DNA from 4 places in the Alkalihalobacillus phoenicis genome. Region 3 is predicted to be linked to each of the others. Evidence: riboswitches for the same ligand, from Rfam matches in the RefSeq annotation. Region 3 holds a riboswitch; each other region holds the start of a gene.

Region 1 (7,761 bases), 1.1 Mb from region 3:
CGTTCTATATTAAGAAAGGCGAATGATTGACGGTGAGAAGGGGGCGGGATATTGCCTCTTTTGGTCAATAGGGGGATAAACATGGATATATATTTTGTCATCACGATTTTCCTCATTGGCTTTTTCGGGTCTTTTCTTTCTGGGATGGTCGGGGTGGGGGGAGCAATTATCAAGTACCCTATGCTTCTCTTTATCCCTCCATTATTAGGATTTGCCGCATTCACAGCACATGAGGTTTCTGGAATTAGTGCCGTTCAGGTCTTTTTTGCCACCATAGCTGGTGTATGGGCATACAGAGGAACAGGCTATATACACCGAAAATTAGTGGTGTATATGGGGACAAGTATTTTAATTGGGAGTTTTATAGGTGCGTTCGCTTCAACCCTTTTTTCGGGAAGCTCAGTGAATGTCGTTTATGCTATTCTTGCTACGATTGCTGTTATAGTGATGTTTTTACCAAAAAAGCAATTACCGGTTCAGTCAGGAGAACAGATATCTTTTAATCGCGTTCTCGCATCTGGTTTGTCATTTATCGTAGGGGTTGCCTCAGGTGTTGTTGGGGCAGCGGGTTCATTTCTGTTAGTACCTATGATGTTGACGGTTTTTAAACTACCAACACGAGTGACGATTGCGACTTCTCTAGCCGTTACGTTTATTTCTTCTATCGGGGCTACTGTTGGGAAAGTAGTGACTAACCAAGTGCTCTATGGTCCAGCTATTGTCATGATTATCGCCAGTGTCATGGCATCACCTCTAGGAGCGAAACTTGGGCAAAGAATGAATACAAAGGTTTTACAATCGATTTTGGCGATACTCATTTTAGGTACATCCATTCAAATTTGGTTTGATATACTTAAACCTTAAGTTCTGAGGTGAAAAAAGTAGATGTTTTCCGGAGCGGTGAATAAAACATGATCCACTATGATTTCAATAAATAGAACGAAAGAGGTAGGGACAAAACTACCTAAAAAAGAGTTGGATGACTAGAAATTAAAGTCATCCAACTCTTCTTATTCAAACGCCAATCCTATCTAAACTCAAAGTTCCGTCATTTTTACCATTCTTTTGGCTCATAGTTTAATTCTCTAAATAATTGAGTTCGCTCTTTTTTGGACAAATCTTTCCATTGTCCAGGAGGGAGGTTACCTAAATGAATATTCATGATACGCGTTCTTTGTAATCGGTAAACGTCGTATCCAAGTTCAGCACACATGCGGCGGATTTGACGATTTAGTCCTTGTGTTAAAATGATTTGAAAATCAAATTTTGATAATTGAACGACTTCACAAGGAAGTGTTTTCGTCCCTAATATTTTGACACCCTCTGACATCCTTTTTAAAAATTCAGGAGTAATGGGCCTGTCTACGGAAACGATATATTCTTTTTCATGCTTATTTTCAGAACGTAGAATTTCGTTAACAATGTCGCCATCATTCGTAAGCAGTATTAAGCCCTCTGAATCTTTATCCAAGCGTCCAATGTTAAATACTCTTAATGGATGATTAACTAAATCAACAATATTTCCCTTTACCCCTTTTTCTGTTGTACTAGTAATACCTACAGGTTTATTTAAGGCAATATAAACATTATTCCTCGCTACTCGAATTTGATTTCCGTCTACTCGTACGTCGTCGCCAGGTTCAACTTGACTACCTATCGTTGCACGCTTTCCATTAATTGTAACTCTCCCAGCAGTAATTAATTTATCAGCACCTCGTCTGGATGCTTTTCCAGATTCACTTATGAATTTATTTATACGCATATTGACACACCCTTAATCAGATGATTGTTTTATTATAGATACTAACTATACTTTATTTTAAGGATGAATCACAAACTTTTATGAACGATATTTAGAAGAAGTTAATTAGCTCTAGGTGATACAGGGAAAAAGCTGAAACGATTTGACACCATTTCAGCTTTTTTCCTTTATTCTTTTGCAGTAAGGGCTCGATCGTATTCCTTTTTCACTCGGTGTAGAAGTTCGGAATCGGTTAGCAAACGGTAACCAGTAGAGGCAAGTGATTTCGCCCCGGTGATTAGAGCTTGATTGCCTTGCTCTGATTTAGCGGCTTCTCTGAACTCGACCGTATGGCCAACGAGATCATCTGGACCAATTTTAATATAGCCGTGGGCAGTTGGTACTTCATAGCTAATGTTTCCAGCATCTGTGGAGCCTTTGCTTTTACGTTTTTCTGTATGCACGGTTTCGCCGAGTGCTTCGAGTGCTTCGTGCAAAGTTTGATCCAACACGGAATTAAGGACAAAATCTTTTACTTCATTTTGGAAACGTTCAATTTTTACCGTTGCTCCTGTAGCTAATGCAGCACCTTCAGCGATAGCACGGACTTTTGTTGATACTTCCTCCGTCTTACTCCATGTTTCAGCTCGAATATAAAAACGGGCTGAGGCGTATTCTGGAATAATGTTTGGTGCATCGCCACCGTGTGTAATAATGCCGTGGATACGGACATCGGATGGTAACTGTTGGCGTAGGGCATTGATACCATTAAACAATTGGATGACAGCATCCAGTGCATTGATTCCTTTTTCTGGTGAACCGGCTGCATGTGCAGGTTTTCCGAAAAAATGAAATTCGAGTGGGTCAACGGCAAGGGTTTCACCAGTTAAGGCTGTTTTTCCTGAAGGATGGAGCATAAGGGCAACATCTACATCTTTCAAATAGCCATGTTTGACAAAACTTCCTTTTGCACTCCCGTTTGGTCCACCTTCTTCGGCTGGTGTGCCTAATACGGCGACACGGCCACCAATTTCAGGTAAGGCTTCTGCAAGGGCAATACCAGCAGCCACACTCGTTGTACCAATAATGTTGTGACCGCAAGCATGGCCGATTCCAGGTAGGGCATCATATTCGGCCAGAAAAGCGACAGTTGGCCCGTCTTGTCCGCTATCCTTTACTGCATAAAAGGATGTTTCATGTCCTGCAACAGCTGTTGTGACCTCAAAACCTGCCTTTTCTAAAATCTCAACATGTTTCCCGCTAGCATACACTTCTTGATTTCCTATTTCAGGGTTTGCATGAATGTCTTGACTCGTTTTAATGTAAAGCTCACGGTTATTTTCAACGGATTGAAATAGTACGTCTTTCAAGTAGTTTGTAACGCTCATTGTAACTCCCCCTCAAAGTTTATTTTTTTAAATCTTCAAAAGCAGCATCTAATTGTTCTTGCGTTAATTTCACAAGGATTGATCCGCCGTTTGTGTCCTCTTTGATCGCTTGTTCAATATCCGCTTCTTGGTAAAGCTCAACAACACGTTTATAAGTTTCGTTCTCTTTATTTTCAGCACTTGTTGCAATGATGTTAACGTAAGGGTGGATCTCGTCATTATCTTCATCTTCTTTCAAAATCGGATCATCAGCTGGTGATAGTCCTGCTTGACCCGCAACTCCATTATTTATGATAGAACCAGCAACGTCCGGTAGAACACGTGGAGTTTGTTGAGCTGTCATTGCGATGATTTCCAAGTTCAATTTATTTTCCGTAATTTTTGAAGGATCCCCAAACATCCCAAAATCATCTGCCAGTTTAATTAAATCGGTACTTTCCAAGAGACGGAGTGCTCGAGCTTGGTTAGAAGGATCATCTGGGATCGCAATTTTATCACCCTCTTTAAGTTCGGAAATGTCTTCAATCTTTTCTGAGTACAGACCCATAGGTGCAAACATTGTCGAACCAATTGGTAAAATGTCTTCACCACTTTCTTTGACATATTGTCCAAGGAACGCGATATGTTGGAAAGCGTTAATGTCAATTTCTCCATGTGCTAACGCATTGTTCGGCAAGGTATAATCGGCAAATTCAATGAGTTCAATTTCAATTCCTTCTTTAGCGGCTTTCTCTTTTAAAATCGGCCACTGAGCACCGTCTGAACCATTTACCCCAATTTTCACTTTGATGGGTTCATCATCACTACTATCTGCACCACTCGTATTACTACCACAAGCAGCAAGCACTAAAACAGTTAATATAGTCAAACATAAAATCGAAAATTTCTTCATTTCAAAACAACTCCTCATAATTTAAATTTCTTTATTTTTTGGCGTAGATTAACGACGCATAATTTTTTTCGAAAGGGTATTTCCAATCCATTGGGCCACTTGTACCAAGATAATCAAAATTAAAACCGTTACTAGCATGACACTTCCATCGAATCGTTGGTAGCCGTAAGTCATTGCGATATGTCCAAGACCACCACCACCGACTGTTCCAGCAACGGCTGAGAAATCGATGAGCATGACTGTTACGAAAGTAAGGCCTAAAACGAGCGGTCCGAGTGCTTCAGGAATCAAAACAGTGAAAATGATGCGAAGCGGGCTAGCACCCATCGCTTGTGCGGCTTCAATGACACCAGGATCAATGCTGACTAAGTTGTTTTCGACGACTCGGGCAATCGTAAAGCTTGCGACAATGGTCATTGGAAAGATAGCTGCTGCCGTTCCGATTGTCGTCCCCATTACTAGTCTAGTAAGTTGCGAGATGGCAACTAAGAAGATGATAAATGGAATGGGGCGAATAATATTAATGATGATATTTAATACTTGAAAGACGATTTTATTTTCTAAAATATTATTTTCTCTCGTGACAAAGAGAAGCAGTCCAAACGTGATTCCAATGATGGAGCCAAAAATGAGAGTGGCGATGACCATGATGAGTGTTTCCCCAGTACCTTCTAATATTCGGGGCCAAAAAGTGGTCCAATCAACATTCATGTTCTGTTACCTCCTCAAGTTCCACGATAGATTTTAGTGTATTTAATACGTTTTGAATCGCTGTCTGTTCTCCAATAAAGGAGATGATTAAGTTTCCAAACAGCTTTTCTTGTAGCTCTCGCACTGAACCGTAGACGATATTAAAATCAACACCGTGTTCTTTAGTAACTGTTGATAGAACGGGCTCATTGGAAACATCTCCTTTAAAGATGATTCGATACAATTTCCCACCACCTCGTGTTCGCCACTTTTCTAAAATAGTTTTAGATGGTAAGTCTTGTTGAACCGATTGAATGAATCGCTGGGTTGTTGGATGTTGTGGATCAGTGAACGTATCAAACACACTTCCAGCTTCAATGACTTCTCCGTTTTCCATAATCGCTACTTTGTCACAAATCGATTGGATAACATGCATTTCATGGGTGATTAATAAAATCGTGATCCCAAAATCTCGGTTTACTTTTTTTAACAACTTTAAAATCTCAGCAGTCGTTTCTGGATCGAGTGCAGAAGTTGCTTCATCACAGATAAGAATATCTGGTGAAGTGGCAAGAGCTCTTGCGATACCGACTCGTTGTTTTTGTCCGCCCGACAGTTGATCGGGGAAATCTTTTGCTTTATCGGCAAGTCCAACAAAATTCAATAATTCTGTTACACGTTCATTGACTTCTTTTTTGGGAACACCAGCCAATTTCAATGGGTAGGCAATGTTCCCAGCTACTGTACGTGAGTTAAATAAGTTAAAGTTTTGAAAAATCATCCCAATATTACGTCGTCTTGTTCGTAAGTCCTTAGAAGATAGCTTACTGACATCTATATCTTGGATAAAAACAGTGCCAGAAGTGGGACGTTCAAGCATGTTTACTAAGCGAAGTAGTGTGCTTTTTCCTGCTCCGCTGAAGCCAATAATTCCGAAGATTTCCCCTTTGTTAATCGATAGGGAAACATTCTTAACGGCATGGACTTCTCGTTTTCCGAGAATAAAAGTCTTGGAAACATCAATAAATTCAATCATGTGTTGACCTCCTGAAGAGTTCTTCAATTCTTTGTAGACAATGATGCATCCATCGAACTTTCTAAACTAGATTCGAAAATGAACAACCTATTTTATAACAACACCTAATAAAAATACCCAACAAAAAAATCCCTCCTTTTCTCAAAAAATAAGAAAAAGAAGGATTCTATAAAAAGAAACGATCTTTTTCTCATCTTTCAAATGCCTAAGCATTTGTAGGAGTTGGCACAGTTTTCTAATATAGAATCTGTTGCCGAGACGTCATAGGGCCTTTCCCTCGATCTCTCTTGATAAGAAAATGATGTATAGCTATTCAATTGTTACAAGAATTAATTTTTATCTTAGAGGGATTGTGTGAAAAAGTCAACAAAAATTTAAAAATAAGATGACGATGATATAGACTAAGCCATTTTTCTCATTTGGCTATGGGTTTGTTCCCATGTATTGAAAATATATAATAAACATACCGCATATTACTTCTGTATTTACAAACTTTTACTCTGTGTAAAAACGCAAGAAATATTTTAAATTTCTAACAATAGTGATACAATATGATTAGGTAATTAATCTAGAAATGATGTGGGACACCTAGTGTTTTACATTCTTTCTGCGAATTTTAACGTATAAGGAAGGAAAACATGACGAACAAACAAAATACAACGGACGTTATATTAATTGGTGCCGGAGTCATGAGTGCGACTTTGGGGATACTTCTGAAAGAATTAGTACCGGATTGGAAAATAACAGTATTTGAGAAGCTTTCAAACGCAGGAGAGGAAAGCTCTAATGAATGGAATAATGCAGGAACAGGGCATGCAGCACTGTGTGAGCTTAATTACACGAGTGAAAATCCGGATGGATCTGTCGACATTAGCAAAGCGATAAAAATTAATGAACAGTTTCAAGTTTCTATGCAGTTTTGGTCTAATCTTGTTAATCATAATCTGATTCAGAATCCAGAGGATTTTATCAGATTATTGCCTCATATGAGTTTAGTACAAGAGCAACAAAATGTGGATTTTTTAAAGAGACGTTTTAAAGCGCTTTCAGAAAATCCTTTATTTAAGGGAATGGAATTTTCTGATGATGCGGAAAAGCTGATGGAATGGATTCCGCTTATTATGAATGACCGTCCATCGGATGAAGTGATCGCGGCCACAAAAATTGATTCTGGAACAGATGTCAATTTTGGAGCTTTAACGCGTAAGATGTTTGATCAATTAGAGAAGCAAAGTGTCGAGATGAACTATAAACATAGTGTCACAGATATAAAACGTACGAGCGATGGCTTGTGGGAATTAAAAGTACGGAATCATGAAAGCGGTTCTCTTGACCGTCATACAGCCAAATTTGTCTTTATCGGTGGCGGCGGAGGAAGCCTGCATTTATTACAAAAATCGGGTATTCCTGAAGGCAAGCATATTGGAGGTTTCCCGGTAAGTGGAATTTTTATGGTCTGTAATAATCCAGATGTGTCAGAGCAGCATCATGCCAAAGTATATGGGAAAGCTAAAGTTGGTGCACCACCAATGTCTGTCCCACATCTGGATACACGTTTTATCGACAATAAAAAAATGTTGCTCTTCGGACCGTTTGCTGGTTTTTCACCTAAGTTTTTAAAATATGGGTCGGTCTTTGATCTGTTAACATCGGTAAAACCAGATAATTTGGTTACGATGTTGGCGGCCGGAGCCAAGAATATGTCATTAACGAAATACTTGATTCAGCAAGTGATGTTATCAAAAGAACAACGGATGGAAGAGTTACGTGAGTTTGTCCCGAACGCTAAAAGTGATGATTGGGATTTAGTAGTTGCTGGTCAACGTGTGCAAGTGATCAAAGACACGGAAGCTGATGGAAAAGGAACGCTTCAATTTGGAACCGAAGTCATTAGTGCTGAAGATGGTTCGATTGCCGCCTTATTAGGGGCTTCTCCAGGTGCTTCCACTGCCGTCCATGTTATGCTTGAAGTCATTGAAAAATGTTTCCCGCAACATATGAAAGAGTGGGAACC
Region 2 (7,761 bases), 200 kb from region 3:
TCGGCTCAGCCGCTTCAAGAATTTCTTGGTGCGGAACTGCTGAAGCACCAATTCTAATTGTTTCTACTTCTGCTGCTGAATCATCCCCATCACCAGCTTGATTATCATTACCTTCATTGTCACTACCGCATGCTACAAGTGCAAGTGTTACAGCGACCGCTCCTAGTGTACGAACAAATTTTTTCATACATTTCTCCCCCTCTTATCGTTTATCTGTTTTATTTGTTAAAAAGTCACCAATTGCTTGAATCACAAAGACAATAAGCAATATAGCAACTGTTGCAACCACCATTAACGATGAATTATTTCTTTGCCAACCTTCAAGGAAAGCGAGATGTCCTAATCCACCTGCTCCTATTACTCCCGCCATTGCTGTAAAACTAACAAGTGAAATACTTGTTACTGTAATTCCCGATATTAAGGCTGGCATTGATTCTGGCAATAAAACCTTCCAAATAATACGAAAGTTTGAAGCCCCCATTGAGTGGGCCGCTTCAATGACCCCTTTATCGACTTCACGTAAAGCAATTTCAACCAATCGAGCATAAAATGGTGCAGCTCCTATTATTAAAGCTGGTAAGGCTGCAGTTGCACCAAGGATGCTCCCCATCAACATTCGAGTAAATGGCATAAGTAATATAATGAGAATAATAAATGGAATCGAACGGAAAACATTGACAATCGATGCAAAAATAAAGTTAATAACCTTACTTTCCCACATATTCCCTTTACTCGTTAAATAAAGCATCAAACCTAAGAAAATCCCGATTACGAATGAGGCAGCAACAGAAATTCCTGTCATATAAAGCGTTTCTTTTATAGCTTCCCATAAAAGATCCCATTTCACATCAGCTAAAAACTCTTCAACCACGCTCGATCACCTCCCATTCGACTTGCTCACCTTGAATGAAGGTAATCGCTTTGTCTATCTCTTCTTTATCACCTGTTAAATGGATAAAAAGAGTCCCGTATGAGCTTTCTCTAGTTTTCGAAATTTTACCTTGCAATATATTCACATCAACTTGATATTTGCGAATCAGCTCAGTTATCAGTGGGCGCTCTGCCCCTTCCCCAACAAATGTAAGCTTAACGACCTCACCATCTATCCCTTGCTGTAGCCAATGTTCGAGTGACTCCATCGTTTCTTCAGGTTCAGTTATTTGTTTGACAAATTCCTTCGTCATATCTTGCACTGGTTTGCGGAAGACATCAAGGACAGGTCCTTGTTCCACAATTTTCCCTGCCTCCATGACGGCAACTTGATGACAAATTTTGCGAATCACATGCATTTCATGAGTAATCAAAATAACGGTCAAACCTAACTTTTGATTAATATCAACAAGCAATTCTAAAATGGAGTCGGTCGTTTTTGGGTCAAGAGCTGATGTTGCTTCATCACATAATAAAACCTTGGGATTATTTGCAAGTGCTCGTGCAATTCCGACCCTTTGTTTTTGTCCCCCACTTAGCTGTGACGGATAACTCCCACCACGACCTTCAAGTCCAACAAGTGATATTAACTCTTTAACTCGTTCTTCTCGTTCCTTTTTTGGGACTCCAGCAATCTCCAATGGAAAAGCAATATTATCAAAAACGGTGCGGGACCATAGTAAGTTAAAATGTTGAAAAATCATCCCTATTTCTTGTCTGGCTTTTCTTAACTGAGGTTTTGAAAGCTTTGACAATGATTTACCCGCTACGACAACTTCACCACTCGTTGGTCTTTCAAGCATATTTAACATCCGAATAAGCGTACTTTTACCAGCACCACTATACCCGATAATGCCAAAAATCTCGCCTTCATTTATTTGAAGATTAATTCCATCAACCGCATGTACTGGACCATCCTTTGTAAAAAAAATCTTTTGGATGTCACTTAAATTAATCACGTTGTTTCTTGCCTCCTGACAACTTCTCTATTCTTTACCCAAATATAGGTCTGAACATTTATACATTATCTGAATTTAAAAGTGCAAAAAAACCTTCTTCTCACCAATCCAGATGAAAAGAAGGCTTTAACCTTAATCTCATCTTTCAAAGCAATTTGCTTTGCAGGATTTAGCACCGCGAAAACGAAATCATTCGTTTTACGGTTGCCGGGTTTCATCGGGCCAGTCCCTCCACCTCTCTCGATAAGAGCTATAAATGTTATGTTCATTTTTGTTTGACTTATCGTAACACGCTCATAATTTTGTTGTCAACCTTTTTTACACAAGTAGTCTGACCTTTATAATCGGTTTAGTCTTATAATTCATTATTTTCCGTCTTTTTTATTGTTATTTAGCACCAACCGCCATCACAGTTTTCTACATAAGCTTTTATTTGTTCTGGATGAGCATTTTCGAAATGGTATATTTTATCATTTTCAAAAACGAAACCTTCTCTCATTTTCCGCTTGAGACCATCATCTGTTTCTGTCACCATCCCAATTTTTATCTCACCCATATAAAGATTTAATTGCCCCTCTTCATATTTACCGATTATTTTGTTCGTCACATCCACTTTATCTAAATTCATTTTCTGTTCCCCCTCCTCACTCTTAAATTAACCTTCCTGCTAAGCTTGATACTGTTAGATTTGTGGGAAACAGGGGTGATTGTGGGTTAAGTTGATCATTTGCTTGTATAAAAAGTGATTGTAAGTAGGTAGGCGGGGTTCGTCATGCTTAATTACATATCATCACCGGCCAAATTGCTGAGACCACTGAAAAATGGCAACATTAGTTAGCTATACTCCGCCAGCTCCATACCCTACGCGTTCTGCGGGTGAACCGGGAGCCTCCTTGGTCGGCGTTCCTATGCTTTAATTTCACATCATCCCGGCCAAGTCCACTTAACGTATCTAAACCATCAAAAAAAGCACCAAAGCTTATCCCTTAGCTTCAGTGCCTTTTGCTCTTATTATTAATTAGTCTTCACTAATCATTTCTTCGTATTGCTCTGCAGACATTAAGTTTTCAATCTCAGACTTATCAGATGGTTCTACAACGATCATCCATGCTTTTTCATATGGAGATTCGTTTACGAACTCTGGAGAATCATCTAAGTCTTCGTTTACTTCTACTACTTTTCCACTTACAGGTGCATATAGTTCAGAAACTGTTTTTACGGATTCTACGCTACCGAATGGCTCGTCCGCTTCAATTGAATCTCCAACTTCAGGAAGTTCAACAAATACGATATCGCCAAGTTCTGATTGGGCAAAGTCTGTAATCCCGATACGAACGTTTCCGTCTTCTGTTTTGACCCACTCATGTTCTTCTGAATACTTTAATTCCTTTGGTAAATTACTCATTAGATGAATACCTCCAATATTTTTTGCGTTATGTAATACGTTCTTACTAAACACTATACCTTTTTTTTGAGAAAATGAAAATCCTTGATTGTATCATTTCCAAATTTGTTCAAACTCTGCCTCTTTAAAACCAACTGTTACTCGCTTACCGTCCGTTGTGATCGGACGTTTAATCAACATACCGTCCGTTGCAAGTAAACGTAATTGTTCTTCTTCATTCATATCCTTAAGCTTGTCTTTTAAACCGAGTTCACGATATTTTTGACCACTCGTATTAAAGAATTTCTTTAATTCAAGTCCACTCTTCACATAAAGTTCCTGCAATACTTCTTTAGAAGGCGGCTCCTCGACAATGTGAATAGCTTCAAATTCAATTCCGTTGCCCTCCAGCCATTTTTTCGCATTACGACAAGTTCCGCACTTTGGATAATGATAAAAAGTTAGGCTCATTTATAATCACTCCTCTTTAATAATCATTATAATTATTATCCAACTGTTTTTCAATCTTTCTCAATCAATTTAGCCTTTATCGACAAATTTGAAACAAATTCTGTTCATTATACTTGCTGTATTAAGTAATCGCCAACCATTTGATAGCATTAATGTGATGTGTCAATGAATTTCTATTCGCTTTATAATGCTCTTCTTATACAGACACTATTCTCACAGAAAGAACTCCTAACCGAAGATTCCTTTGGTCGGAGTTCTCACTCAAATTACCTATTAAGCACCTTCTTCAACTAAAAACTTAGCGATTTCACGTTTTGTTTTAATCGCATTGATTGGGTTTGCTTTTGTCAATTTGCGGACGATTGATAACATCGTGCGGAGATTATCGCCTGATTCCACGTTGCTAAGTGTTTCTTTAGCAAGGTTGTCAATCTTCTTGAGGGCTTCATGACAATATAACTCTGTCATCAAAATAAACTTCCTTGCTTTTTCTTCACCAACTCTTTCAATTTCTTTTTTCGTACGAGCTACTGCTGATTCCATTTGGAACACTTCAATTACAATATCGGCTACATTTGCTAACATTTCTTGCTCATCTTGCAGCTTATCTGCGTATTTTTGTGCAGCAGTTCCAGCAATCATAAGGAATAATTTTTTGCTGTTTTCAACGATCGCTTCTTCACGCTCAAGTGGTTCGCTCCCAATCTGTTTTGGCATAAGCATAAGCAGTTCTTTTTGTAATTCTGTTGCTTTTTCTAATAAAGGTAATTCACCTTTCATCGCCTTACGTAAAATGGTACCTGGAATTAAGAGACGGTTAATCTCATTTGTCCCTTCAAAAATACGATTAATTCGTGAATCTCGATAAATTCGTTCAACTTCATATTCAGCCATAAAACCATATCCGCCATGAATTTGAACCGCTTCATCCGCTACATAATCAAGCATTTCTGAGCCAGCAATTTTGGCAATCGAACATTCAACCGCGTATTCAGCAATCGCTTTAGCTGCATTTTGCCCAGATTCATCCTCCATATCGGAAAGTCTTTGCTCAAATAACCCTCCTGTTCGATAACAAGAACTTTCGGTTACAAATATTTTTGTGGCCATATTCGCCAATTTTTCTTGAATTAATGGGAAGTTGATAATGGCTGTCTTGAACTGCTTTCTTTCTTGAGCATAATCAAGAGCAAGCTTCAACGCCCTTTTTGATCCGCCTAAGCAACCAACTCCTAGTTTATAGCGACCAATATTTAAAATATTAAAGGCGATTAAATGTCCTTTTCCAATCTCCCCTAAAACATTTTCAACTGGTACTAACGCCTCTTCTAAAATAAGTGTTCTTGTTGAAGAACCTTTAATTCCCATTTTCTTTTCTTCAGGTCCAACCGATACACCTTCATATTCTCTTTCGACGATAAAGGCTGTAAATTTCTCGCCATCGATTTTCGCATAAACGACAAAAACATCCGCAAAACCAGCATTCGTAATCCATTGCTTTTCACCGTTTAATACATAATGAGTTCCTGCTTCATTTAAAACCGCTTTTGTTCGAGCTCCTAAGGCATCCGAACCTGAACCTGGTTCTGTTAAAGCATATGCTGCAAGCTTTTCACCACTTGCTAAACCAGGTAAATATTTATGCTTTTGCTCTTCATTACCAAAATAGACGATTGGAAGTGAACCAATTCCAACATGTGCCCCGTGACTTAAACCAAAACCACCGACACGGGCAATTTTTTCCGTAATAACAGATGAACTTAATTTATCTAATTCCATACCACCGTATTTCTCAGGGACATCTGCCGCTAATAAACCAAGATCTCCTGCCTTTTTTAATAACTTAACAGTATGCTCAAATTGATGGTTTTCAATATCTTCAATAAGAGGTGTAACATCTTTTTCTACAAATTGATCAACGACTTTTCCAATTTCTTTTTGTTCATCTGTTAATTCCTCTGGTGTATAAATAGATTCCTTTGATACCTCTCCTAATAAAAAGCTTGCTCCTTTTGGCCAATCTACTTTCTGAGTCATCATTATTTCCCCCTCAAATGGTTTTGGTTAACATAATTCAAAAACAGCTGCAGCTCCCATTCCACCACCGATACACATCGAAACAACGCCGTATTGAATGTTCTTTCTTCTCATTTCATGTAAAAGAGTTAAAGTAAGTTTAGTACCTGTACACCCAAGTGGATGTCCTAGTGCAATAGCTCCACCATTCACATTGACTTTCTCAATATCGAGCTCTAGAGAACGAACAACTTGTAAGGCTTGGGCCGCAAATGCCTCATTAATCTCAAATAATCCGATATCTTCTTTTCTCAATCCAGCCATCGATAGTGCTTTTGGAATCGCTCCAATTGGCCCCAATCCCATAATTTCCGGGGCACAACCCGTCACCGCATAGGAACGAAACTTAGCAATAGGTTGCAAATTTCGGCTTATTGCTTCTTCCTTATCCATAACAAGTACTGAAGCTGCCCCGTCACTCATTTGTGAAGAATTCCCAGCTGTCACTGACCCTTGCACATGAAAAGCCGGTCTTAATTGGCCAAGCCCTTCAATGGACGTATCAGCTCGGACGCCTTCATCTTGAGCGAATTGAACCGTCTTCTCAACAAAGCGATTATCTTTTACAGAGCGTAATTTTACTTCAATCGGTACAATTTCTTCCTTAAAAGCACCTGTTTGCAGTGCCTTCGCTGCTTTTAATTGACTCTCCAAAGCAAATTGATCTTGGTCTGCTCGGCTCACACTATATCGATTGGCCACCTCTTCTGCGGTTAACCCCATATTCATATAATATTCAGCACGAGCCTCAACGATCTTACTATTCGGAGCTATAACATGCCCTCCCATTGGGATTTGGCTCATTGATTCTGCCCCACCGGCAATAATTGTTTTTGCCTGACCTGTCAAAATGCGCTCTGCGGCATAAGAAATACTTTGTAGACCAGACGAACAATAACGATTAATCGTAATACCAGGTACCTCATCAGGTAACCCAGCAAGCAATGAAATCGTGCGAGCCATATTCATTCCTTGTTCTGCTTCAGGCATTGCACAACCAATAATCACATCATCGATTTGATCAAAATCCTGAAAGTTCGCTCTATCTAATGTTGCTTTTACCGTTTCAGCCGCATAATCATCTGCTCGCATATTTGCAAGCGTTCCTTTTTTTGCTTTACCAACAGCTGTCCTCGCACCACTTACAATAACTGCTTCCCTCATCGTATCCCTCCTTGAATAAAAGCGCAGTCCGTTTGCCTAGAAGCGAGAAAAAATTAGGGACGGCTTCTGAAGACGCTTTTTGTCTTCATAAGACGAACCGATTTTTCTCGAGCTTCTAACGGACGTAGCTAGATTAAATAAAAAGCGCAGTCCGTTTGCCTAGAAGCGAGAAATATCAAAGTTCAACGCTAAATTCGCGCCATCCTGCCGCAACGCCTTGTACCCACGTCCTGTGGGCAGGGGCGGCCGTTGAAGACGCTTTTTGTCTTCATAAGACGAACCGATTTTTCTCGAGCTTCTAACGGACGTAGCTGAACTAATTCCGTAATGGCTTTTTCGTCATTAACATATGTTGCATTCGTTGTTGCGTTTTTGGTTCACCGACAAGGCTTAAAAAGGCTTCTCTTTCGATATCAAGCAAATACTGCTCATCCACGAGCGTTCCTTTTGCGACTCGTCCTCCAGCAATAACGAAGGCCAATTTTTCGGCAATTTTTAAATCATGTTCACTAATTCTTCCGGCAAAGTGAAGACTTTTCGCTCCTAAAAGCATCGTCGCATAACCGGTCTCACCTACGACTGGAATAGGCTCTCTAGTCGGTGGCATATAGTGATTTTTCTCCAGAGTCAGAACGGTCTGTTTGGAGCGCTCAATAATCTCCTCTTTATCAAAAATAATCACGTCATTGTCACCTAAATAATTTAATTGCTTCGCTTCAAGAGCTGAAGTTGAAACGGAAGCCATTGCAATCGTCTCAAACGTTTTGTTCGCTACAT
Region 3 (7,761 bases):
TCTCAGCGATTAATTCAACTAGAACTTCTTCTGAAACAACACCTGTACCAAATGTATCAACTGAAATCGATACCGGACGAGCTACACCAATAGCATAAGCTAATTGAACTTCACATTTCTCAGCAAGACCTGCTGCCACGATGTTTTTCGCTACATAACGAGCTGCATAAGCACCAGAACGGTCTACTTTAGTTGCATCTTTACCAGAGAACGCACCGCCACCGTGACGAGCGTAACCACCGTACGTATCAACGATGATTTTACGTCCTGTTAAGCCAGCATCCCCTTGAGGTCCACCAATAACAAATCGACCAGTTGGGTTAATGAAGTATTTTGTACTTGCATCAATTAACTCAGCAGGAACGACTTCATTAATAACATGTTCTTTTAAATCTTTTTCGATTTGCTCTAATGTTACTTCTGGATGATGCTGTGTGGAAATAACAATTGTATCAACACGAACTGGTTTTCCATCTTCATCATACTCTACCGTTACTTGCGTTTTTCCATCTGGACGTAAGTAATCAAGAATTTCTTCTTTACGTACTTGAGCAAGGCGACGAGATAATTTATGGCTTAATGAGATTGGTAATGGCATTAATTCTTCTGTTTCGTTTGTCGCAAAACCGAACATTAACCCTTGGTCCCCTGCACCAATTGCTTCGATTTCTTTATCTGTCATTTGGCCTTCACGTGCTTCTAATGCTTGGTCAACACCTTGAGCGATATCAGCTGATTGCTCATCAATAGATGTTAAAACGGCACAAGTTTCTGCATCAAAACCATACTTTGCACGAGTATAACCGATCCCTTTAATCGTCTCACGAACGATTTTCGGAATATCGACATATGTGCTCGTTGTAATCTCACCAGCTACAAGGACAAGTCCTGTATTTACTGATGTTTCACAAGCAACACGTGCGTTTGGATCACTTTTCAAAATTTCATCAAGAATGGCATCCGAAATTTGATCACAAATTTTATCTGGATGTCCTTCCGTTACTGATTCTGATGTAAATAGACGTCTACTTTTTAAAACCATTTCTATTTTCCTCCTCTGCACATAACCAACAAACAGTCATGGGCGAAAAATTGTGACGGCACTCATTTCCGATTGTGGGAGTAAAAACAATCGAAGACGTATTTTAGACAAATATAAACGATAAAAACCCTCTTTCCACACAGTGAGGAAAAGGGTTGGAGTGTTTACCTTTCGCCTCTTATCGTCCAAGGAATATACCTTGCAGGTTAGCACCTTTTCACTTCTTTTCAATGAAGTAATGGTTGCTGGGTTTCTTCGGGCCTGTCCCTCCACCTACTCAGGATAAGAGTATCCGTTCGGGACATATCATAACGCAGATCAGGGTGACTGTCAACGATCTCTAGCGTTTCTTTTGGATCAAGTTTTTTCCTATACAAAATTCCCTACGTACGTCTATTCGTTTAGTTTTCTCTTTTCTTGTGATTTCATCCACTTTGCTGCCTTTCCCAAAACCTTCTGCTGATCTTTAACAGGGAAATGATGGGGAAATTTTTTAAAGTACCAAGCTTCTACTTGGTCACCTAATGCTTTTTCTAATCGAATTGAATGCTCGACCGAAACATGTTTATCTTTTTCACCATGAATAACTAATATCGGGATATTCGTTTTTTTCATTTCACTTATCGGGCTTCTATATTCGTAACGTTCGGGATACTTATTCGGCGTACCACCAATGACACGCTTCAGCATTCTTCTTAAATCGACCCGTTCTTCATAGGTTAAGAACATGTCCGTCACCCCATTCCATAGGGTACATGTCGTTAATTGAGGTCGTTCAATCGCCGTAAGGAGGGCCATCACACCACCACGAGAAAAACCTAATGCATGGAGGCTATTGGCATTCACATATGGTAACTCACTTAATATATCGAGAGCATGAATCGCATCATAACGATCTTCCCCAGCAAAATCCTCTTGTCCTTCTCCTCCTTTATTCCCACGATAAAACGGAGCCATAACCACAAATCCTTCACTGGCCCATTGAATTAATCGTTGGACCCGTACCATGCCGACATTCTTAATTCCTCCTCTTAAATAAAGAAGACCTGGCAAGCTTTTAGCCATTATGGGCTTCGCTAAATAACCTTTCACTTTTAAGCCTTCACTCAAATAAGTCATTTCAAAAAGTTCAATGCGTGGATGTGGGGAAGGAACTCTAACTTGAGCAAGTAACATTTTTTCACAACCTTTATTATCTAGGCTAACACACAATAACGTACACCTACATAGACTATCACAATTACAAATATTTAACCTTTGAGGAGTTGAAACAGATGGTTTTCTTAAAACGAATGACCTCGATCATTCTACTGATATCTTTAATCTTGCTGCCCGTTGCTTGCTCCAATTCAAACGCAGAATTACAGAAAATTCGTCTAGCTGAAGTAACTCGTTCAATTTTTTATGCCCCTTTATACGCCGCGATTTCGGAAGGCTTTTTTGAAGAGGAAGGCATTGATTTAGAATTAACGACTACTTGGGGTGGGGATACGACGATGACCACTCTTCTTTCTGATGGAGCCGATGTTGCGTTAGTAGGTGCAGAAACGTCGATTTACGTCTATGCACAAGGAGCAAATGACCCTGCTGTTAACTTTGCTGCCCTTACCCAAACAGATGGGACTTTCCTTGTTTCCAGAGAGAAAATGGATTCATTTGAATGGGAGGACTTACGTGATACGACGTTTTTAGGTCAACGTGTCGGTGGAATGCCACAAATGGTAGGTGAGCATGTACTAAAAAAGCATGGAATTAACCCTCATCAAGACCTTGAATTAATTCAAAGTATTGATTTTGGAAATATTCCAAGTGCGTTCGCCTCAGGGACAGGTGATTTTGTTCAATTATTTGAACCACAAGCGACTCAATTTGAAAATGAAGGAATTGGGTACATCGTCGCCTCGTTTGGCGAAGAATCCGGACTTGTGCCATACACAGGATTTATGTCAAAAGAAAGTTTTATTAAAGAAAACACAGAGACTTTAGAAGCATTCACTCGCGCGTTATATAAAGGACAACAATGGGTAGAAGAGCAATCAAGTGACGTCATCGCTGAATCGATTGCTACCTTTTTTGAAGATGCGGATGTCGAGTTAATTGCTCAAGTTGTGGACCGTTATCAATCTCAAGGCTCATATGCAACTGATCCTCTCTTAACAGAGGAAGCTTGGATTCAACTTCAAGTCATTATGGATGCAGCTGGAGAACTCCCTAAAGAAATTGATTTCCGCGAGCTCGTGAATACAAGTATCGCTGAAAGCGTATTGGACTGATTCGATGGCTAAATTAACGATTCAAGACGTCTCGAAGATTTACTTAACAAAAGAGGAAGCAGCATTAGCATTAGAGGATATTTCATTAACCATTAATGAAGGAGAATTTATCTCGATTATCGGTCCAAGTGGTTGCGGGAAAACGACTCTTCTTTCTCTCATTTCTGGTATTTTAAAGCCAACAAAAGGAAAAATTTTATTAAATGAAAAGCGGATTGAGCCAAAAACGACCAATATCGGCTACATGCTCCAACAGGACTATTTATTCCCTTGGCTCACGATTGAAAGTAATATCACCATTGGTCAGCATATTCGACATTCATTAGATGAGTCTTCAAGAAGAAGAGCTTTAAATTTACTTGATGCGATGGGTTTGTTAGACAAAAAATCGTTGTACCCTGCCCAGTTATCAGGGGGAATGAGACAAAGGGTTGCCCTGATTCGAATGCTCGCATCAGATCCTTCGTTTATGTTATTAGATGAGCCCTTTTCCGCTCTAGATTATCAAACGAAGCTAAAGCTAGAAGATCTCGTGTTTAAAACGTTAAAAAGGGAAGGCAAAACAGCGATTTTAGTTACACATGATATCGGGGAAGCCATTTCGATGTCTGATCGAGTCGTTTTGTTAAATACAAAACCCGGTCGGATTCATCGTGTTTTTGATATCCCAAAAGAAATAAAGGAACTCATCCCTTTTGATGCACGTCAAACTTCTGCTTATACCGAGCAATTCAACTTAATATGGGAGGAGATGGAATCCCTTGAACCTCGGAAAACTTCATGATAATTATTTACGTTCATTACGTAAACAAAAATGGCAAGTTTTTATTGTTCAAATAAGTATACTCGTTTCCTTCCTTACTTTTTGGGAAGTCGCAGCACGTCAGCGATGGATTGATCCTTTATTATTTAGTATGCCGTCACGAATTTGGGATTTACTTGTCACACGCATCTCTGATGGAAGTTTATTTTTACACACATCTTTTACTTTATTTGAGACGATTCTTGGCTTTATTATCGGAACCCTTGTCGGGGTCATCATTGCCGCTATCCTTTGGTGGTCCCCCTTTACTTCTAAGGTCCTTGATCCTTATCTAGTCGTCTTAAATTCAATGCCAAAGGTTGCCCTTGGTCCGCTTTTAATCGTCGGTCTAGGACCTGGGTTTACTTCTATTTTAGCAATGGGGGCCTTAATTTCAGTCATTATCACTACGATTGTTGTTTATAGTGCCTTTAAAGAAGTCGACGCTAATTATGTTAAAGTGTTAAAAACATTTGGAGCATCAAAGGCACAAACATTTGGAAATGCGATCTTACCGGCCTCGATGCCAACGATTATTTCGACATTAAAAGTCAATGTCGGCCTTTCATGGGTTGGCGTTATCGTTGGGGAATTTCTCGTCTCCAAACAAGGGCTTGGCTACTTAATCATTTACGGCTTCCAAGTATTCAATTTTACCCTTGTCTTAATGAGCTTAGTTGTGATTGCCGTTTTAGCAACTGTCATGTATAAACTAGTCGAGCTCCTCGAGAAAAAGTTAATCCAATTTTAATGGACAATAAAAAAGGGACTGTCCCAAAAGTCATGAAAATGATCTTTGAGGGTTCAGCCCCTTTTTGAATATTATAAAAGTGAGAGGGAAGGCACAGACCCTCCGGCGGGAGCTGAACTGTCTACGCCAATGGATTGCAGCCTCCCCTTTCCTGTGACCACTGAAAAAGTTCTGTTAGTTAGAATCAAGTTTGGATGATTTTGTATACTCTGCCAGCTACATACCCTACGCGTTCCGCGGGTGAACCGGGAGCCTCCGGTATTCCGCTGGCTACGTTTTGGATCATAAAAAAATAGTTTGAATCCATGAGCGACTATCTACTCGAAAAACTAATTTCTAAGTTAAAGTTGATGTTAAGACCTTTTCAGTGAACTCCCCTTTCATCCTCCAGGAGTCGGCCAACCTATCTCGTCTGCTAAGTTTCATTTTCTAGTTCATCTATCGTCCCTATTTTCTATGTACTGAAGGGCTAATGGTAAAACTTTATCCTTCATGACAAAACTATATTCTGGATTTTGTTTTAGGTTGTCGGGAAATTGTTTGATTAAAAGTGGTCCGTTCGTTTCTAAATAATCATCCTTCTCCTCAACGACCTCAACTTCAGCCAAAAAAATCGCCTTATTGAACAGCTGACCATTGCCCTCCACACGATACCAACCGATATAATCTAACCGCCCAATAATCGCCCCTGTTTCTTCATATACCTCACGATGACAAGCTTCTTCTAGACTCTCTCCTTCTTCGACCTTTCCACCAGGAAACTCATATCCTCGTTTTTTATGCCTTGTTAACAGCCAGCTTTCCTCAAAACGGCAAAGAATCCAAACATGTTTAACATCCCGCGGCAAACCTTGGGCAAATTGTAAAGAAATAGAGCATCCATTTAAATCTGTAAATTGATAAATGATCATCACCGCCCCTCTTCTTCATTTCAGTATAAAGGGCAATGACGTCCATTATCAATTGCTTACCATGTAATTTTGATCTTTTCTCCTCCTTCTATAAAAAATATCGCTAATAATAAAATAATCAAACATAGAATAGCATTTGATAAAAATAAAAACTGGTGTGATATTTTGATGAGCAACGTAAATATAGGTGGACCTAAAGCTACTCCAACAAATCGCATCGAACTATAGAATGAAGTAACGGAGCCTCTTTGCTCCTTCACAATGCCTTCCGTGACAAGAGCGTCTAGGCTTGGCAAAGCAAAACCAATTCCAATCCCACTTATAAATAAACAAGTTAATAAAATATAAATATCTTCTGAAAAAGCAATCACAGCAATCGATAAAGTTAGTCCGATTAAACCGATGATCGTCATCTCTTTCATTTTTTGTTTATTTTGGCCGATTAACTTGCCTGTTACAAAGGAACTACAACATAATGCTGTTAAGGGCACAGCAAGCACAATCCCTTTTTTGATGCCTTCAATATTATGTTCCTCTTCCAACATCGTCGATAAATAAAATAGCACACCAAATAATACAAACATACAAATTCCACCAATGATAAATACAGCGTACAGCCATCTACCTTCCCGTTTAAATATTCCTTTAAGTAGCTTCAAAAAATCGGGAAATTTAACTTTTTCGGTTGACAGTTCGGGTGATTTGACGAGAAAGGTCATTAAAACAATTGAAATTAAACAAAAAACAGGGAATGAAAAAAAGGGGATGTACCATTGAATAGCCGCTAAACTTGCCCCTAAAATGGGGCTGAGAACTTTACCAAATGTGTTTGACGTTTCAATCATTCCTAACCCTTTACTAACCTCCTTTTGATCCCGATACATATCCCCAACTAACGGCATCACAATAGGAGAAGCACCAGCTGCCCCAACTCCTTGCAATAGTCTCCCAATTAAAATCATATAATATGGATTGGCTATATAAACCGAAGCCAGTCCAGAAACTAAACCACCGATTCCTGAAATAACTAAACTCGGAATAATAACTTTTTTTCTGCCAATTTGGTCCGAAAGATAACCTGCAATCGGAATGCAAATAATCGCCACAACGGAATAAATCGTAATGAGCATGCTCACTTGTAACGAAGTAATATCTAATTCCTTTTCGATCATTGGCAGGACGGGAATGAGCATCGAATTCCCTAATGTCATGACAAGAGGAATTGAGGCAATCGATAATATCGCTAATTTCTTATTCTCTCCTAACATCACTTTTCCCCTTTTACGAAAACCATTCTTATGTACTAAGTATTCAACAAGCCCCTAATTCTATTCTGTATAAAAAGTGGAAGACAGCGGGAGGAAACAGCAAGTCTCAAAAAAATAACCCACCAAGTTATCATAAAATGATTTTTTGGTGGGTTATTATCTTTTCGTATGGAATTTATGTTTCGAGCGGACGTGATGAGTATCTACCTCACTCTTCTATGGTGCTACAGAAAAAAGACTGGTCTTGAACCTCATTTTCACGACTTTTTTTAAACAAGTCGGTAATCATCCTTTTTTAATAATTCCTCATAAACCTCATCTAATGTTCGCTGGGAATGAGCCGTTAAGTTAGCTTTTCTTCGTTTGAACTCATCGATAAATTCTGGCCCCTTATAATTTTCATCGACTAGATCCTCCACGACATCTTCTAAAACTTCATCTTTTCCTAAAATGAGGTTTCCTTTCATTAAAATGCTAATCCCTGATGTTAATTGGGTAATTTCCGAAACTTTTGTGATTAATGTCGCTGGGTAATTATCTTTTCTTGAAATAACGACGTCAATTAATAAGTCCTTATCCTCTTGTTGCACTTCATTAAAAAAAGCAAACTGCTCTTTTTCCACAACGGCTTCTATTAACCATGTTTGTTTGGAATTTTCCATGTTAATAATTAATCCACGCTCAAGCTTTAATGGATAATGTGTAAGCTTGCCT
Region 4 (7,761 bases), 1.5 Mb from region 3:
TTTCGTATGGCAGACGTGGATGAGAGAGCCAATAGTGAATCCTGAGCGACCTATCGTCAACACTCTCAAACGACTGCCTCACTTATCCGAGATTCTTATAACTGTTCCAAAAACTGATGAATTTTATCTGAGTGACCCGGTAAGTTTTCATGTTCAAAATCCGGATAAATATACGTTTGCTTTTCTGAGCGAATTTTATTATAGATTGCATATTGTGTGGATGGAGGGCAAATGCTGTCCATTAATCCAATCCCAATATGAACCTCTGCTTTAATCCTTTGGGCAAGGTGTTGGATATCTATGTAACCTAATTTTTCAAAAACCTTATCTTCTTTTTTATGCTCTGGGTCAAAAAAGCGAAAATAACTTCTTAATTCACGGTAGGCTCCCACTGTTAAATCCATATCCCATACTCGTTTGTAATCGCTTAAAAATGGATAAACAGTTGCCACTTTTTTTACATCAGGAACGAGAGCAGCACATGCTAAAGCTAAGGCTCCCCCTTGTGACCACCCTGTTGTAGCCACTCTCGATTCATCAATATGATCCATTTGACGAACAATAGATACTAATTGAGCAGCATCTAAAAAAACATCTCGAAAAAAGAGCTTATGTGGATCTTCTTCCTCTAAACCACGAATAATATGGCCATGATGGGTATTCCCTCTTACGCCCCCAACATCTTCAGACAGCCCAGCTTGACCTCGAACATCCATCGCAAAAACAGAGTGACCTAAACTGGCTAATGATAATAAACCCGACCAATCATCAGATTGACCAGCATATCCGTGAAATTTTATGACGGCAGCCTGTTTGAACGAGTCCATTTTTGGTTTCATAAATTTAACGTGGATTTTCGCCCCGTTTATTCCGGTAAAATAAAGATGATAACATTCGACCGTTTTTGTTTGAAATTCACTTTTTATTAGTACATATTCCTTTGATAGTGAACTCATCTCGGCAAGAGCCTGATCCCAATATTCATCAAAATCAATTGGTTTAGGGTTGGTCCCCTCATAAGTCCTTAATTTTTCCAAGGGCATATCGATTAACGGCATTCCCATCTCTCCCTAACTTTTTTTAAAACAATACTTTAAAATTCTTGAATAGGTGATTTTTTCCTTTTAAATTGCTTCATTTTAAATCATGAAATTGAAGCTTTTGACTCATTCTATAAAATGAGGTGACATTTATGGTCTGGCTACTGCTTTTTCATTCGCTATTATTTGTTTCTCCGATTGAAGATTTATCTGATGATATCCATTTACGCTTAAATAATGAGATTATCGATACATACAATCGGCAAAATTTAAAGCATTCTTATATGGATGAAGCATTTATTGATATTCAGCAATTGGATCAGCTTTTAATCGATTTAAATCAGGAAATATACACACCTGCTCAAGATGCTTATATTGGCCCTTATGGAGAAGTGGTCGATGACATCGTTGGTTATCAATTACATGTAGATGAATTGAAAAGGCAAGTCATCCAATCCTATTATCAAACAGGTACAAAAACGATCGATATTCCAACAAAACCCGTTTATGCTCGTGTGAATACAGAATTAATGGAAAGTTTACGGGCACAGTTAATAGGCCATTATATTACCTATTTTAATTCAAGAAATAAAGAAAGAAGTCATAATATCCAATTAGCAACAGAAGCGATTCATAATCAAGTTATTTTTCCAGGTGAAGCCTTTTCATTTAATAAGACGGTCGGTGAAAGAACCGCACAAAATGGTTATAAAAGGGCAACTGTCATCGTTAAAGGTGAATTAAGTGAAGACATTGGCGGTGGAATATGCCAAGTTTCATCGACGCTATTTAATGCCGTAGACCATGCCAATTTAACGATTGTGGAAAGATATATCCACAGCCGCCGTGTTTCCTATGTTCCTCCTGGTCGAGATGCCACTGTCAGTTGGTATGGACCTGATTTTCGTTTTCAGAATAAGCTAAATCAACCAATTTTAATCCAAGCGAAAGTATATGGTGGGCAATTATTAATTAAAATCTACTCAACTGAGCATGTCCGTTATCAAACTAAAAATATTCCAGATGCAGAAAAAAAACTACCTAGAGAAGTTAAAATGTCGGATTAACCTCCCTTTTGAGCGGCTCCTTCCAAAAAAGCTAACTGTTAGGATTATCTCCTACTTGTTAGCTTTTTTAACTGCAAATCAACCGAAGATACCATTTTCGCTTATCCACGTAATTGTTTATGAACTTCTTGTATGTCGGCCTCGACCTTCGTTAGCTTTTGCTCTAAGGGCCCGATATTTCCTCCGACTGATTCTACTTTTTCTAAATCAAATTGAATGCGTAAATATTCTGCTTTTAAATCTTCTAATCGATTTTCTAATTCTTTTGTAGCCATGCTATCACCTCGTTTTCTTTTTACGATAACATAAATCACATAACAATAAAAAAAGATTTGGTTTACTTTTTTTGTTTATAATACGTCAAGGCTAAAGCAAAGGCGAGTACAGTCCCTTTCACAATATCCATCGCATAATATGGAACAGAAAGCATCACAAGTCCATTTGCTAATATCCCAATTAATACAGCTCCAACGAACGTTCCAAAAGCATTAGGTTTTCCTTTTCCTAAAACAGCAAATCCAATAAAAGCGGCTGCTACTGCTTCCATTAAGTATGGAGAGCCCGCATTGATTTCTGCTCTCATCACACGAGAAGCTAATAAAATTCCACCAATGGCTGCAAAAGAGGCAGATAATAAATAAGCAAACAATTTATATTTGTTCACGGCTATCCCTGATAACCTTGCTGCCTCTTCGTTTCCTCCAATCATATACATATATCGCCCATGCTTTGTATAGTTCAAGAAGATATGAACAAGCGAGACAATCATTATCATAATCAAAATAATCCAAGGAACTTGTCCTATTTTTTGAAAAAGTTGAGGGACTTCGCCTGATGCAAAGCTTCCATCTGGCATCACCATATTTTGTGAAATCGTGGCCCCTTTTGTATAAGTCAAGGCCACCCCTTGAATAATAAACATCGTTGCTAACGTTAGCAACATGTCAGGTACCTTTAATTTAACAATCATAAACGTATTGAACAACCCAACTAATAAAGCAGCTAAAAGAGCCGAAATAATCGCAATAAACGTATCCTGTGCAAACCAAACAAACATCGACATCACGACCGCATTGGCTAATGAGGCTGTTGAGCCAACAGACAAATCAAACCCGTTCACCGTAAGCGAAATCGTGATCCCAATCGCAATAATCGTCACGATCGAAATGGAGCGTAAAATACTAATTAAGTTATCAGCTTGAATAAAGCGTGGTTCTAATATCGTAAAAATAATGATTAATAAAAAGACGGTTACTATCGTGCCATATTTATATAAGAATTGAAAGAATGATTGGCTGCTTTTAATTGGCTTGTTTATTGGCTGTTCTGTTTGCATCTTGCTGTCCTCCTGCAGAATAGTATAATATCTCCTCTTCTGTTGTTTCTTCTGTATTTAATTCTTTGACAATCTGTCCATCATACATAACGTAAATTCGTTCCGTAATGCCAAGAACTTCGGCAAGCTCAGCAGAAGCATAGATGATCATTTTTCCTTTATTAGCTAAAGCGATGATTAATTGAAAGATATCCTTTTTAGCTCCTACGTCGACTCCTTTTGTTGGTTCATCAAAAATATAAATATCACAATCAGCTATTAACCATTTTCCAATCGCGATTTTTTGCTGATTTCCTCCTGATAAAAACTCAGCCTTTGTTTTAGGACTAGGTGTTTTTATACCGAGTGATTCTATTAAAGATAAGGCCGATGTATTTTCTTTTTTGGGTAAGAGAAAATGAAAACGATTTGTAAAAGAACGCAGATTTGCAACCGATAAATTATGTTCTACGGTTTCCTCAATTAAAAGACCTTCTTTTCTACGTTCTTCAGGTACAAGCGCGATGCCTGCTTTAACGGCATCATATGGAGAATGAATGTTTAATTCCTTTCCATTTAAACGAATATGACCAGTCGTTTTGGCTTCCCCAAACAACGCTTTGCATAGTTCTGTTTTCCCTGCCCCTACAAGACCTGCGATCCCAATAATTTCCCCTTTTGAAATCGAGAAATGAATGTCTTTAATCTTTTCGCCGTCTGAAAAATGGCTAACCTCAAAAGCGGTATTTTTTTCTTTTTTTCGATAATAAGGGAACTGCTCCTCGAGTTTACGACCAAGCATTTGCCAAACAACGCGATTTTCATTTGTTTCGTTTACTTTTTCTGTTATAACTTTCCTTCCACTACGCATGATTGTAATTTGCTCACATAGTTGAAAAATTTCTGGTAAGCGATGGGAGATAAAAATGACCCCAACATTTTGTTTATTTAAGTGCCTCACAATCCGAAACAATTGCTCTGTTTCTTTTTGACTCAAAGGGGCAGTAGGTTCATCTAGTAATAAAAAACGACAATCCGTCGTTAAGGCACGAGCAATTAATACCATTTGTTTCTCCGCAAGAGTTAAATCACTTATGAGCTTTTCAGTTGATAAAAAGACATGGAGCGATTCCAATACTTTTTTCGTTTCTTCGTGGATTTTTTTCCACTTAATCAGTTGAGATTTCGCCATTTTATGAATAAGAAAAGGCATCATCACATTTTCCGCCACACTTAAATAAGGAATTAACGCTGTATCCACTTCTTGATAAACGATTTGAATTCCTAAACTTTGAGCATCCTTAGGTGAACGAATCATAACTTCTTTTCCATTCATTTTAATCGTGCCTTCATAATGGGAATAGGAACCGGATAGAACTTTCATGAGTGTAGACTTCCCTGCTCCATTTGCCCCAATTAATGCATGTGTCACCCCTGACTCAATGAAGAAGTCAACAGAATCTAATGCCTTTACTCCAGGGAATTCAATGTTTATTTGGTTCATTTCTATCACATTTTTTTTCATTGTTCACCCTCCAGTCATACACTTGCTCACTAAATCACTTTAATCATTAAAAAAGAAGGGAGCTAACTTAGAGCAGCCCCTTTCTACATTTGTTCGAATCATAACCCTTAGGCTTCATTGCTAGTCCTCATTTGATTACTTTACGTAATAATCTTTTAATGTAAGCATCCAATCTTCTTCAAAAGCATCTGACTCTCCCCAGCCCGTAATAATATCGGCAAGGTTTATCATATTAACTGACTCGTCCGCTTGTAACAAATCTTCTTGAGAAATTAAGGATGCTTCTAAGTCAAAGGTTTCTGGTGTTTCTTCACCTGCAAGCTTTTTCGCTAAAATTCGTACATTAACCGCTCCAATTAATTTTGGATCGACAGCTGCTGTATAACTCCACGTACTAGCTTCATTTTGAATTTCTTGTAAATCAGCATTTGAAACGTCAATTCCGTAAATTTTCACTTCATCCCTACCGGCTTCTCGAATCGCTTGTGCGGCACCAATTGCAAACGCATCCCATGTTGCGAAGATTGCGTCAATTTCACCTTGGGGATATTTATTTAGCATCGCCGCAACCGCGTTTTGAGTTTGAACAGATGTATCATCAGTAGCCACTCCAAAACGTTCTAATTCATTTAACCCAGGGTATTGTTCTAAAAATTGTTTATACACAGTATCTCTCCGAACCATTGGAGCAAAACCGTCCACCCAAAGATAGACAATGTTTGCCTCTCCATCATAATCTTCTACAAGTTGTCCTAAAGCCAAATCAGCTAACGCTTCATCATCTTGTGACGTTAAGGTTACCCCTTCAATCTCTTGTAAATCAGCTAATGAGTCAAATGCAACCACACTTTTTCCTTTTTCCCTTAATTCTTGTACAGTCGCTACTGTCGCTTCATCATCACCATGTGAAATAATAAACCCATCATATTTATCTACATCTTGAGTTAGTGCGTCATGGAACCTTGCCGAATCACCATTCGCCGTAAATACATCAACTTCAAAACCTAATGCTTCTGCTTCTTCTTTCGCTCCAGCTAAAAATTGAGCGGTGTGATCATCCCCACCAATTTTACGAACCACTTTAATTTTTGCTCCTTCACCATTAGCAAAACGTTCTGGAACATTCTCAAAGCTGACATTGTCATCATCGACTTTCTCCTGACCACTCGCACTATCATTGGAATCATTTGAACCACAACCTACTAACAAAACAGTTGTTAAAAGAGCGATCGTTGCTCCTAATCTCCATTTACTTTTTCTCATCTTTATTCCCCCTAATGCTTGACTATTTAGTTAAAAACCCATGTTATGTATAACTGCTTATACGTGGATTTTTCTACCAAAAGAAAAAAACCTCTACTAAGAGAGGTTTTTATGTAAAATCCTCTCTTATCTCTCGAATCATAAAATCGATTCGCAGGAATTAGCACCAATTTTCCTTAGAAAACGGTTGCTGGGTTTCATCAGGCCAGTCCCTCCACCACTCGCGATAAGAGCTATTCATTTAATTCTCATTATTCTTATTGGTATTATAAGTCTTAATAGTAAGTAGGTCAATCCTTTTTTTAAAAATAGTCTAAAAATTATGCCTTCAAATGGATCGACATTTGAAGAGAGCATAAACTCATCAATTGGGTAACTGGTGACCAGTACACTTAGCTCAAGAATGCTTAACTTTGCTTACTTCTGCAATACTTTTAAATGAACGCAAACGTGCATCCTCATCATAAATCATCGAGTTAATAATGATTTCATCCGCATCTGTTTCAGTTAAAAAAGATTGAAGCTCTTTTTGGATAAACTCTTTATCTCCTGCAATGGTTGATTCCCCTCGTTTATCTAATGCTGCTCGTTCATGGATCGTTAGATGGTCAGTTAAATCTTCATTTGGTGGCAAAAGTCTTGCGGGACGCCCCCGAATTAAACTTAAAAATTGCTGATCCATTGAAGTAGCTAGAAATTTAGCTTCTTCATTCGTCTTTGCTGCAATGACATTTTTTCCGACCATCACATAAGGTTTATCTAACACATCAGAAGGTTTAAAGTTACTACGATAAATATCTAAGGCTGGCAATGTAAATTCAGGGGAGAAATGACTAGCAAACGCAAATGGTAACCCTAATTCCGCCGCTAGTTTTGCACTAAACCCACTTGAACCTAATAACCAAATCGGAATATTTTGTCCCTCGCCTGGGTAAGCTCTTACAGCTGGTGGGAAAGGCGAGCGTTTCGGGTCAAAATATTGCCTTAACTCTTCTAATTGATCAGGAAATTCATCACCCGTCGTCCCTAACCCTCTTCTTACCGCTCGCATTGTTTGTTGATCACTCCCTGGTGCACGTCCTAAACCTAAATCAATTCTCCCTGGATAAATGGCATCTAATGTTCCAAATTGCTCAGCAACCATTAAAGAAGAGTGATTCGGAAGCATAATTCCACCAGCACCGACACGAATCGATGTTGTTTGGCCAGCGATATGGCCGATGACAACTGAAGTGGCTGAACTCCCTATTCCAGGCATATTATGATGCTCGGCGACCCAAAAGCGGTGGAAACCAAGCTCCTCGGCTTTTTTAGCTAATGTTACACTTGATTGAAACGCTTCTTGTACCGTTTTCCCTTCTAGAATGGGCACGAGATCTAAGACAGATAAACGAATATCTTGTAATGTTTTAGTGGATTCCATTTATAGCACTCCTTCAAAACTTTTATATCATACGATTTCTTATTGAATTCGTTATATAGAAGAGTAATGGATATGAATCCTTTCGTCCATTTATTTGCTTATGAATACTTAGCGTTGTCTAAATGGAG

What was found. Region 3 has a riboswitch for S-adenosylmethionine ahead of metK (methionine adenosyltransferase). Riboswitches for the same ligand answer to the same signal wherever they lie in the genome.
Region 1: it holds a riboswitch for S-adenosylmethionine, as region 3 does, so the genes downstream of both, AA0017_RS19825 (methionine ABC transporter ATP-binding protein) here and metK (methionine adenosyltransferase) in region 3, are expected to answer to the same signal.
Region 2: it holds a riboswitch for S-adenosylmethionine, as region 3 does, so the genes downstream of both, AA0017_RS00795 (methionine ABC transporter ATP-binding protein) here and metK (methionine adenosyltransferase) in region 3, are expected to answer to the same signal.
Region 4: it holds a riboswitch for S-adenosylmethionine, as region 3 does, so the genes downstream of both, AA0017_RS08875 (sugar ABC transporter substrate-binding protein) here and metK (methionine adenosyltransferase) in region 3, are expected to answer to the same signal.

The regions. Positions count from the first base shown of each region.
Region 1 is NZ_CP154853.1:4,203,746-4,211,506, forward strand. It holds gene AA0017_RS19795 (sulfurtransferase TusA family protein) at 1-26, shown strand, start outside; gene AA0017_RS19800 (sulfite exporter TauE/SafE family protein) at 82-864, shown strand; gene rluF (23S rRNA pseudouridine(2604) synthase RluF) at 1,055-1,762, opposite strand; gene AA0017_RS19810 (M20 family metallopeptidase) at 1,930-3,129, opposite strand; gene AA0017_RS19815 (MetQ/NlpA family ABC transporter substrate-binding protein) at 3,149-4,021, opposite strand; gene AA0017_RS19820 (methionine ABC transporter permease) at 4,070-4,732, opposite strand; gene AA0017_RS19825 (methionine ABC transporter ATP-binding protein) at 4,722-5,747, opposite strand; SAM riboswitch class I at 5,935-6,044, opposite strand; gene AA0017_RS19830 (malate:quinone oxidoreductase) at 6,386-7,761, shown strand, end outside.
Region 2 is NZ_CP154853.1:175,438-183,198, reverse strand. It holds gene AA0017_RS00805 (MetQ/NlpA family ABC transporter substrate-binding protein) at 1-187, opposite strand, end outside; gene AA0017_RS00800 (methionine ABC transporter permease) at 203-802, opposite strand; gene AA0017_RS00795 (methionine ABC transporter ATP-binding protein) at 864-1,889, opposite strand; SAM riboswitch class I at 2,025-2,139, opposite strand; gene AA0017_RS00790 (YusG family protein) at 2,281-2,517, opposite strand; gene gcvH (glycine cleavage system protein GcvH) at 2,908-3,294, opposite strand; gene AA0017_RS00780 (arsenate reductase family protein) at 3,388-3,744, opposite strand; gene AA0017_RS00775 (acyl-CoA dehydrogenase family protein) at 4,018-5,781, opposite strand; gene AA0017_RS00770 (acetyl-CoA C-acetyltransferase) at 5,809-6,984, opposite strand; gene AA0017_RS00765 (3-hydroxyacyl-CoA dehydrogenase NAD-binding domain-containing protein) at 7,301-7,761, opposite strand, start outside.
Region 3 is NZ_CP154853.1:371,261-379,021, reverse strand. It holds gene metK (methionine adenosyltransferase) at 1-1,042, opposite strand, end outside; SAM riboswitch class I at 1,218-1,331, opposite strand; gene AA0017_RS01725 (alpha/beta hydrolase family protein) at 1,436-2,218, opposite strand; gene AA0017_RS01720 (ABC transporter substrate-binding protein) at 2,317-3,315, shown strand; gene AA0017_RS01715 (ABC transporter ATP-binding protein) at 3,320-4,099, shown strand; gene AA0017_RS01710 (ABC transporter permease) at 4,077-4,868, shown strand; gene ytkD (RNA deprotection pyrophosphohydrolase) at 5,303-5,779, opposite strand; gene AA0017_RS01700 (MFS transporter) at 5,836-7,047, opposite strand; gene AA0017_RS01695 (YwpF family protein) at 7,317-7,761, opposite strand, start outside.
Region 4 is NZ_CP154853.1:1,869,380-1,877,140, forward strand. It holds gene AA0017_RS08850 (alpha/beta fold hydrolase) at 96-1,058, opposite strand; gene AA0017_RS08855 (VanW family protein) at 1,193-2,107, shown strand; gene AA0017_RS08860 (SE1832 family protein) at 2,209-2,382, opposite strand; gene AA0017_RS08865 (ABC transporter permease) at 2,445-3,443, opposite strand; gene AA0017_RS08870 (sugar ABC transporter ATP-binding protein) at 3,409-4,947, opposite strand; gene AA0017_RS08875 (sugar ABC transporter substrate-binding protein) at 5,083-6,210, opposite strand; SAM riboswitch class I at 6,334-6,443, opposite strand; gene AA0017_RS08880 (LLM class flavin-dependent oxidoreductase) at 6,608-7,633, opposite strand.